DNA from 2 places in the Marinagarivorans sp. genome. Region 1 is predicted to be linked to the other one. Evidence: predicted binding sites of a transcription regulator. Region 1 holds the regulator's gene; the other holds the start of a gene.

Region 1 (4,946 bases):
GTCAAAACGGTTGTTAATTAGTGCTACAACCGAGTTTACGGCTGTGTCGGCATCATTGCCATCAGCCGCTACAGTAATCTCTGTGCCTTTGCAGGCGGCTAATAACATTAGCGACATAATGCTTTTGGCGTCAATGGCTTTGCCGTTACAGCTGACGGTGACTTTGCTGCCAAATTGATTGGCTGTATTGGCGAGTTTGCTGGCGGCCCTTGCGTGCAGGCCTAATTTATTACAGATAGTTGTTGTTTGTTCGCTCATTATTTGGCCACCAAGTGCGCAATGGGTTGGGCTTGCCCGGTTAGTTGGCGGTGGCGAACCTGTACATTACCATAGGTGTTTTTAAACACATTGGTGAGGTGCTCAGTCAAAAAAACAGAGCGGTGCATACCGCCTGTACAGCCGATGGCCACAGTGAGGTAGCTGCGGTTATTGGCCTGGAAGGAGGGTAGCCACTTGGATAAAAAGGCTGCAATGTCGTCGGCCATCGCCATGACTTCAGGTTGCTCGGCAAGGAACGTTTGTACGGGTTCATCTAGCCCGGTGAAACCGCGCAGCTCGGGTTTCCAAAAGGGGTTCGGTAGGCAGCGCACATCAAAAACAAAGTCGGCGTCTACGGGCATGCCGTACTTAAAGCCAAACGATTCAAAGCTCAGGGCGGCACTTTTGCTATCTTCGCCGACCACTTTCTTGCGAATAACGCTGCGTAGTTCGTGCAGGGTTAGGGTGCTGGTATCGAGTGTGATATCGGCTAATGCAGCAACGGGCTCTAAAATGGCGCGTTCACTATTAATCGCTTGCTGTAAGCCGGTTTTGTCATTGGATAATGGGTGTTTACGGCGTGTTTCGCTAAAGCGTTTGAGTAAAATTGTATTACTGGCGTCTAAAAATATGGTTGTGAACTGTGAGGCTTCGAGTTGGCAGGCTTCGATAATACTGGGGTATCGGCTTAAGTCTCCGCCAATATTGCGGGCATCAATCCCAACAGCTAAAAGTAATTTTCCGCTATCGGCGTTTTTCATTTGCGTGATCAGTGCGGGAAGTAAGCTGACGGGGAGATTATCAATGCAGGTGTAGCCGCAGTCTTCGAGTAACTGCAGCGCTGTTGATTTGCCTGAGCCCGAACGCCCGCTAACAACAACAAATTGCATGGTAATCTCCTAATGTAAAGACGCTAAAAATGAATGTTGATACTGCAGTTCTGAATTATTGTATTGTGAGTCTGCAGTGTAGGGTTTTATTACGACCGTTATATTGCAAACGTCGTATTGCAACGGGTTTTCTTTTGGCCTTAACTTTCTTTAAATGGCACAAGCGCAGCTGTGAAAAGTGCATTGTTGCTGTCTGCTTTACGTAAGGCTTCAGCGTAACCTTTGCCTTGTAGTGCCTCTGCTAATGCGGCTAAATTTTGTAAATGATCATTGTCAGCATCTTCAGGAACGAGCATTGCAAATATTAAGTCGACAGGTGTGTTGTCTATTGAATCAAAATCAATAGGGTTTTGCAGTGTCATTACTGCGCAAACGGAAACGCCCCCTGTTGCAAATCGGCAGTGAGGGATGGCAATACCTTCACCAATACCTGTTGAGCCGAGTCTTTCTCGGGTTATCAATTGCTGAAATAAATCATTGGCGTTTAGTGAAGGTACGCTACTGGTGATTAAATCGGCCAGCGTTTCAAGTGCGCGCTTCTTACTGGTGCATTCGGTGCCGCATAATACGCGGTTAGCCGATAGCATTTTTTCTAGTGGCATAGGTAACTCAGCCTTATCGTATTAAAAGCCAACTATTATACTAGTTGCTTGCGCTCATTCGAGGGTGGAATTTGTAATGACTCGCGGTATTTTGCAATCGTCCGGCGAGCAACCATGATGCCTTGATCGGCCAGTAATTCTGTAATTTTAGAGTCGCTAAGGGGTTTTCTTGTGTTTTCCGCGGCAATCAATTTTTTGATGATGGCGCGAATAGCCGTGGAAGAGCATTCACCACCAGATTCTGTTGCTACATGGCTTGAGAAAAAGTATTTCAGCTCAAAAATACCCTGTGGGGTGTGCATGTATTTTTGGGTGGTGACGCGAGAAATAGTGGATTCGTGCATTTCTACCATTTCAGCGACATCGTGTAAAACCATGGGCTTCATGCCTTCAGCGCCATGTTCCAGAAACCCTTGCTGACGTTCGACAATGCACGTCGCAACTTTTAAGAGTGTCTCATTACGGCTTTGTAGGCTTTTTAGAAACCAGCGAGCTTCTTGCAAGTTATCTTTTAAATAGGTGTTGTCAGTGCTGCTGTCGGCACGTTTTACTAAGGATGCGTAATCCGAATTAATTTTTAATTTGGGTGCAATGTCGGGGTTAAGCTGAACTTGCCAGCGATTCTTAACTTTGCTGACAAACACATCCGGTACAACATATTCTGTACTGGAGTCGTTGATGAAGTCGCCGGGCTTTGGGTTTAGGCTTTGAATCAGCGCAATGGCGGATTGAAGCTCGGGTTCTTTGACCTTGAGCTTGCGCATTAATTGTTTGAAGTCGCGACTGCCGAGTAGCGGAAGGTAGTCGGCGACTAAAGCTTTAGCCGTAGCAAAACCAGGCGTCGATTCAGGCAACTGCAGCAATTGTAAATACAGGCACTCGCTGATATTTCGGCTGGCAACGCCCGGCGGGTCGAACTGTTGAACGCGGCGAAGCACGGCGGCGACTTCGTCTTCCTCTAGATCCGGAAATATTTTTTGCATACCTTCAAAAATATCGTCCATCGTTTGGCTTAACATGCCTGAAGGCTCTACGGCATCAATAACCGCCGTGGCGATTTCACGATCGGTATCGCTCATGGGGGTGAGATTAAGTTGCCACATTAAGTGATCTTGTAGGGTTTCGGCGCTGGCATTGCGCGAGTCGTAGTCGAAATCTTCATTTTCGGGACGGGATAACCCGCTACCACTGGGGCCACTTTGGTAGAGGTCATCCCAGCTGGTATCTACGGCTAAGTCGGTAGGGATGTTTTCGCTCCAGTCATCGCTGGCTGTTGCCTCGTTGGCCTCGTTGGTGTTCTCGGGGCTTACTTCAGCGGCTTTTATGGGAGTTTCAACGTCTGCGGGTAATTCTGACTGGGCATTACTTGCCTGCTCGCCATCGACCCCTTTACTTCCCTCACTGGCGCCACTGTCTTCTGTGACTTCCAACATCGGGTTGTTTTCAAGGGCTTCTTGAATTTCGTTTTGCAGATCGAGTGTCGAAAGTTGCAATAGACGTATCGCCTGTTGCAGCTGAGGCGTCATGGTCAGCTGAGTGCCGAGTTTGAGTTGCAAAGATTGCTTCATCGAAGAGTAAATCCATCAAGTTTTTTGCGCTGCACACATTGAGAGCGTCTTAATGTGATTGTAGTCATCCCAGCGATGTACTGCAATGACCAGTAAAAGCAAACTTCAGGCCATATCTAAAAAATCTAACGGTTGCGTGCTAGCGCTCAAATCGTCTAATAGATCGTAAGTTAGAGCTTGAAGTCTTGCCCAAGGTAGACTTCTTTAACTTTCTCGTTTTCTAATACGGTGTTTGGCGACCCTGAAGCAATAATGTGGCCTTCGCCCACAATGTAGGCCTGTTCGCAAATATCCAGGGTTTCGCGCACATTGTGGTCGGTAATCAGCACGCCTATACCGCGATCACGGAGGTGCGACACAATCTGTTTAATGTCGGAAACTGAAATGGGGTCTACGCCGGCGAAAGGTTCATCAAGCAGGATGAATTTGGGATCAGCTGCTAAGGAGCGGGCAATTTCAACCCGGCGGCGCTCACCGCCGGATAAGGCCATGCCCAGACTATCTTTGATGTGCTCGATATGAAATTCTTGTAAAAGCTTATTGGCTTCGCTAATGCGGTCTTTGCGTTTGAGGTCTTTGCGGGTTTCTAAGATGGCCAGCAGGTTCTCTGTAACGGTTAACTTCCTGAAGACAGAGGCCTCTTGGGGGAGGTAGCCCAGCCCGAGTCTTGCGCGTTCGTGCATGGGTTTACGACTGACATCTTTCCCATCGATAAAAACTTGCCCATGGTCAGCGCGGACTATACCGGCAATCATGTAAAAGCATGTTGTTTTACCGGCGCCATTAGGCCCGAGTAATCCCACAATTTGATGGGTGTTTACACTCATGGATACGTCTAAAACAATTTTCCGCGCACCGTAGCTTTTGGCGAGGTTTTTTGCCTCAAGAGTGGCCATTGTCAATTCCTGTTACTGCGGTTTGATCTTCGGGCGTTGTTGGTACGTCTATATTACTATCGACTTGTGCAGGCTCTGTGCTGAATGTGTCATCTGGAGAGCCTTCTTCTTTTGAGGGGCTGTCGGGTACTTCGCTGCGCAATGCCTTAGGAGGAATTACCATGCGTACGCGGCCACTCTCTTTGTTGTTGCTGTCGGCTTTAACAACGGATTTTCGCACATCGTACTCAATTGTTGTGCCGGACAAGCTGGTGCCTTCTTGTTGAAGTGATGCACCTTCGAGTAAACGCAGCGTTTCTTGATCGATGCGGTATTCGAGGATGTTGGCTTTAGCAACGACTTTGCCGGCTTTATCGCTGGGCTGTTGTTGATAGGCCGCAGGCTTACCTTTTGCAATTATTTTCGTGACTTTGTCTTTGGTGTTATAGATAACAATTTCGTCGGCGTTGATGCGCATGGAGCCTTGCGCCATTTCTACTTTTCCGGAGTAGGTTGTGGTGCCGGCTATCTCATCACGTTCTGCGCTATCGGCGTCGATGGTGATCGGTTGGCTGCGATCACTTTGCAGTGCGATGGCGTTGGCGCAGGTGCATAGCAAAGCTGCTGCGACAATTCTACTGAATAGGTTCATGTTGTCCTCGCACGTTGGCTAGTAACTTGATGCGTTGTGAAATCATATCAACTTCGAGTCCGTCGGCATTAATGGTGCCGTTAGCGCTTTCGATGTGAACG
Region 2 (4,946 bases), on a different contig from region 1:
TTTTGTACACGGTGATATTTGCGATACGGCCTTGGTTGAAAAAATATTACGAGACCATCAAGTAGACACACTTGTTCATTTTGCAGCAGAATCCCATGTGGATCGCTCTATTACCGGGCCGGATGCGTTTATCGAAACGAATATTTTAGGCACTTATAGCTTATTAAAAGCGGCTAAAATTGTTTGGTTGGATGGCGAACATGTTTTACCGCACCGTTTTCATCACGTTTCCACTGATGAGGTTTATGGCACTTTGTCGGCGACAGACCCTGCATTTACCGAAGAAACGGCTTATGCGCCTAACTCGCCTTATTCTGCCAGTAAGGCTGCTTCAGACCATTTAGTGCGTGCTTATCACCACACTTACGGTTTAGAAGTAACGACTAGTAATTGTTCTAACAACTACGGTCCTTATCATTTCCCAGAAAAATTGATTCCGTTAGTGATTACGCATATTTTGCACGACGAAGCCTTGCCCATTTATGGTGATGGCCAGCAAATTCGTGACTGGCTATATGTGAGTGATCATGCCTATGGTATTGATTTAGTCTTGAATAAAGGCCGCATTGGTGAAAACTATAATATTGGCGGTAACAACGAGTGGGCCAACATTGACATTGTTAAAACCATTTGCGGTTTAATGGACAAAGAATTTGCGAAAAATAGTGGCCTTGCAAATCAGTTCCCTAAGGCGACTGCGGCATTAAGCGGTAGTAGTGAATCGCTCATTACCTATGTTAAAGACCGCCCAGGCCATGATCGCCGTTACGCGATTGACGCCACTAAAACCAATGACGAATTGGGCTATGTCCCTAAAGAGTCTTTCGAAACGGGCATCGCAAAAACGGTACAATGGTATTTGAATAACGAATCTTGGTGGCGTGCCGTAATGGATGGTAGCTATAAAGATTGGATTGAAAACCAATACAACTAGTTTCTCGCTCTGGCGACAAGTGACAAGTGACAAGTGATTATGAAAATAGCAGTAGCAGGAACAGGGTACGTTGGACTTTCAAACGCAGTATTGATATCGCAAAACCATGAAGTGGTTGCTATTGATATTATTGAAGAAAAAGTTGCGATGCTGAATGATCGGAAATCGCCGATCGAAGATAAAGAGCTGCACGAATACCTTGCCGATAAAGCGCTAAACTTACGTGCGACCACGAATAAAAGAGATGCCTACGAAGGTGCTTCTTTCGTGATTATCGCCACGCCAACTGATTACGACGCAGAAACTAACTACTTTAGTACTGGCTCGGTAGAGGCAGTTATTAAAGATGTTATGGCCGTTAATCCTAGTGCCGTTATGGTGATTAAATCGACGATTCCTGTGGGCTTTACGCAGCGTATTAAAGCCCAGTTAGGTACCGATAATATTATCTTTTCACCTGAGTTTTTGCGAGAAGGCAAGGCGCTTTACGATAACTTACACCCTTCACGTATTGTGGTGGGCGAGCAGTCGGAGCGGGCACAAACCTTCGCTAATTTGTTAGTGGAGGGCGCGGTTAAAGATGCGGCTGATATCCCTGTGTTATTTACTGACTCAACCGAAGCCGAAGCCATTAAATTATTTGCCAACACCTACTTGGCGATGCGGGTTGCTTACTTTAACGAGCTAGACACCTATGCCGAAACACATGGTTTGAATAGCCGGCAAATTATTGAAGGTATTGGTTTAGACCCGCGTATTGGCAGCCACTACAACAATCCGTCTTTTGGTTATGGTGGTTACTGTTTACCTAAAGATACCCGCCAGTTGTTGGCAAACTACAATGAAGTGCCAAACAACATTATTCGCGCGATTGTTGATTCAAATACCACCCGTAAAGACTTTGTTGCCGATGCCATTGTGCGAAAAAATCCAAAGCGCGTGGGCATCTACCGTTTGATTATGAAAGCCGGGTCAGATAATTTCCGGGCTTCGTCTATTCAGGGGGTCATGAAGCGTATCAAAGCCAAAGGCATTGAAGTCGTTATCTACGAGCCAGTTTTGACTGAGTCCGAATTTTTTCATTCTAAAGTGATGACTGACCTCGACGAGTTCAAAGCGAGCTGCGATGTGATTGTGGCAAACCGTATGGTTGATGACATTCGCGATGTGGCGGATAAGGTTTACACCCGCGATTTGTTTGGTAGTGACTAAGGGCCGTGCATGAAATAACTTCCCGCTTTTGAATTCCTGTGTGCATGCTTGCCTTCGTTAAAAATATTTGCAATAGCCGGCTATTACGCCATATTTTTGCCTCGCCAAGCAAGCACCCATAAACCCAAATTCCAGCAACTTATTTCGTGCACGCCCCTAACTACCACCTGACTCGATTTCGCTTGTTTTAACACCATCATAAAAGCCCGTATCACCTTGAGTGATGCGGGCTTTTTTCATTTCGGAACACATCTTGCGATAGTCCAAACATAACGTTTTTTTTCGTCAAAGTTTGGGCGGTTTTTGATGTCGATTTCTCTGTTTCAACACCTGCGGCAAGTACCGCGAACCATGACACGCGACAAAGCGGTTCGCGGCGCTAGAGCAATGTGGCACGGTAATTTATCCGTGCCAATCCTACTGCTCATGCTGCTTGGCATGATGACAATGCCACTGCCTCCATTCTTACTGGATGCTTTTTTCTCGTTCAATATAGCGCTCTCCATCGTTGTTCTGCTGGTCAGCGTTTATACCCTCAAACCTACAGACTTTGCCATTTTCCCGACGATTCTTTTAGTCGCGACATTGTTACGTTTAGCGTTGAATGTGGCGTCTACACGTGTTGTCTTGCTAGAAGGGCACAACGGTGGCGATGCGGCGGGTAAGGTGATTCAAGCGTTTGGTGAAGTGGTAATAGGCGGTAACTTCGCGGTGGGTTTAGTGGTGTTTATTATTCTAGTCATCATTAACTTTGTTGTGGTTACCAAGGGTGCAGGGCGTATCTCTGAGGTGAGCGCACGTTTCACCTTGGATGCAATGCCTGGCAAACAAATGGCGATTGATGCTGATTTGAATGCGGGCTTAATCGACCAAGACGAAGCGCGTATTCGCCGCGCAGAAGTGTCGCAAGAAGCCGATTTTTACGGCTCTATGGATGGTGCCAGTAAGTTTGTACGCGGAGATTCCGTTGCCGGTATTTTAATTCTCATTATCAATATTATTGGCGGTTTGATCGTCGGTATGGCTCAGCATTCGCTGGAATTTTCGGACGCCTTGGAAAAATATGTGTTGCTAACCATTGGCGATGGTCTGGTCGCGCAAGTGCCTTCACTGCTGCTCTCCACAGCGGCTGCCATTATGGTAACGCGGGTGAATAGCTCCGAAGACCTGGGGAATCAGGTGACGGGGCAAATGTTTGCTTCACCCAAAGCATTGGGTGTTGCGGCAATGATTTTGGCCATCATGGGCTCTATTCCCGGTATGCCGCACGTAGCATTTTTAGGTTTGGCGGCTATCTGTGGCTCGCTCGCTTATTACATTCACTTTAAGCGTGATGTGGCAGAGATGGTGGTTGATGAGGCTGATGATCGCGGCTTGGGCGCAAGAACAATTAATGGCGAGCCTGCACCCATGATGCCAAATAGCGGCGGCGCTAATACTCCCGCGCTAGAGCACAACCCTGCAACCGAAGAACCTGTTGAGGTGAGCTGGGATGATGTTAAACCCGTGGATATTCTGGGTTTAGAAGTGGGCTACCGTTTGATTCCCTTGGTGGATAAAAACCAACGTGGTGAATTGTTGGGTCGTATAAAGGGGGTGCGTAAAAAGCTCTCTCAAGATGTTGGCTTTTTGATACCGCCTGTTCATATCCGAGACAACCTCGACCTGTTACCTAATGCTTACCGCATTACCTTAATGGGGGTTGAAGTGGGTGGCGGAGAAGTATTTGCTGACAAGTTTATGGCGATTAATCCCGGCGAAGTCTTTGGCCCGTTGAATGGCTCTGCGGCTAAAGACCCGGCTTTTGGCTTGGATGCGATATGGATTGACGATAACCAAAAAGATCAGGCTCAAACCTTAGGCTATACCGTGGTAGATACTTCCACCGTGGTTGCAACCCACTTAAATCAACTGGTGCAAAAGCATACCCACGAGCTCATGGGCCATGAAGATGTGCAAAAGTGGTTAGATTTATTGGCAGAGCAATCGCCCAAATTGGTAGAGGAGTTAGTGCCTAACACGCTCTCCGTTAACCAGTTACTTAAGGTTCTTCAGAATTTATTGCGTGAGCAGGTCAGTATTCGCGATAAGCGCTCAATTGTAGAAGCCTTAGCGGCCCATGGTGATAAAAATGGTGATGTGGCGGCTTTAACAAGCCATGCCCGCGTCGCACTCTGTCGGCAAATTGTTCAAAGTATTATCGGTAACGAGCCAACTTTAAACGTTATTACCTTAGATGCATCACTGGAACACTTGTTGCTACAGTCACTACAACAAGCACAAAAAGTTGGCGCGGACCCTTCAAACTTTATCGAGCCGCAATTAGCCGAAAGGCTTAATCACTCGTTAATTGAAGCGTCCAATAAGTTAGAAGCGGCAGGCGTTGCACAAATTTTACTCGTGGCCGCTCCGATTCGTTCAATGCTGGTGAAGTTTACGCGCTTTAGTTTGCCGGAGCTTCATGTGCTCGGGTACAACGAAATACCGGATAACAAAGAGATTTCGATTCAAGCCAGTGTTGGCGGCGAGCTACAGAAAGGGTAAACCCCAAGGATAGCGCGCTAGCACAATAGGATTACAGTTTTAGCTGAGTAGGTGGAGGTAGGTTATGACAACAAAGCGATTTATTGCGAGCGATATGAGCCGCGCATTAAAAAAAGTGCGCGAAGAGCTTGGGCCAGATGCCATTATATTGTCGAGTAAACGTGCCGAAAAAGGGGTGGAAATTATTGCCACCTTGGACGATACACCACCTTCACCAGCCAAAGCCGCTAAAAAACGTTTCGCGGCCTCTTTTGAT

What was found. The regulator sigma-54, encoded in region 1, starts transcription at its own class of promoters, with help from an activator protein. The targets are predictions, from matches to a motif close to TGGCACANNNNTTGCNNT.
Region 2: a site for sigma-54 is predicted at 2,389-2,406, ahead of flhA (flagellar biosynthesis protein FlhA). Genes of this name have one in related genera too.

Annotation. Positions count from the first base shown of each region.
Region 1 covers NZ_CEXWTU010000005.1:10,534-15,479, reverse strand. Annotated here, with positions in the region: gene AC3A8L_RS01310 (HPr family phosphocarrier protein) at 1-258, opposite strand, end outside; gene rapZ (RNase adapter RapZ) at 258-1,148, opposite strand; gene AC3A8L_RS01300 (PTS sugar transporter subunit IIA) at 1,289-1,750, opposite strand; gene AC3A8L_RS01295 (RNA polymerase factor sigma-54) at 1,786-3,318, opposite strand; gene lptB (LPS export ABC transporter ATP-binding protein) at 3,489-4,214, opposite strand; gene lptA (lipopolysaccharide transport periplasmic protein LptA) at 4,201-4,845, opposite strand; gene lptC (LPS export ABC transporter periplasmic protein LptC) at 4,829-4,946, opposite strand, start outside.
Region 2 covers NZ_CEXWTU010000012.1:39,614-44,559, reverse strand. Annotated here, with positions in the region: gene rfbB (dTDP-glucose 4,6-dehydratase) at 1-934, shown strand, start outside; gene AC3A8L_RS03015 (nucleotide sugar dehydrogenase) at 974-2,146, shown strand; gene flhA (flagellar biosynthesis protein FlhA) at 2,453-4,690, shown strand; gene flhF (flagellar biosynthesis GTPase FlhF) at 4,755-4,946, shown strand, end outside.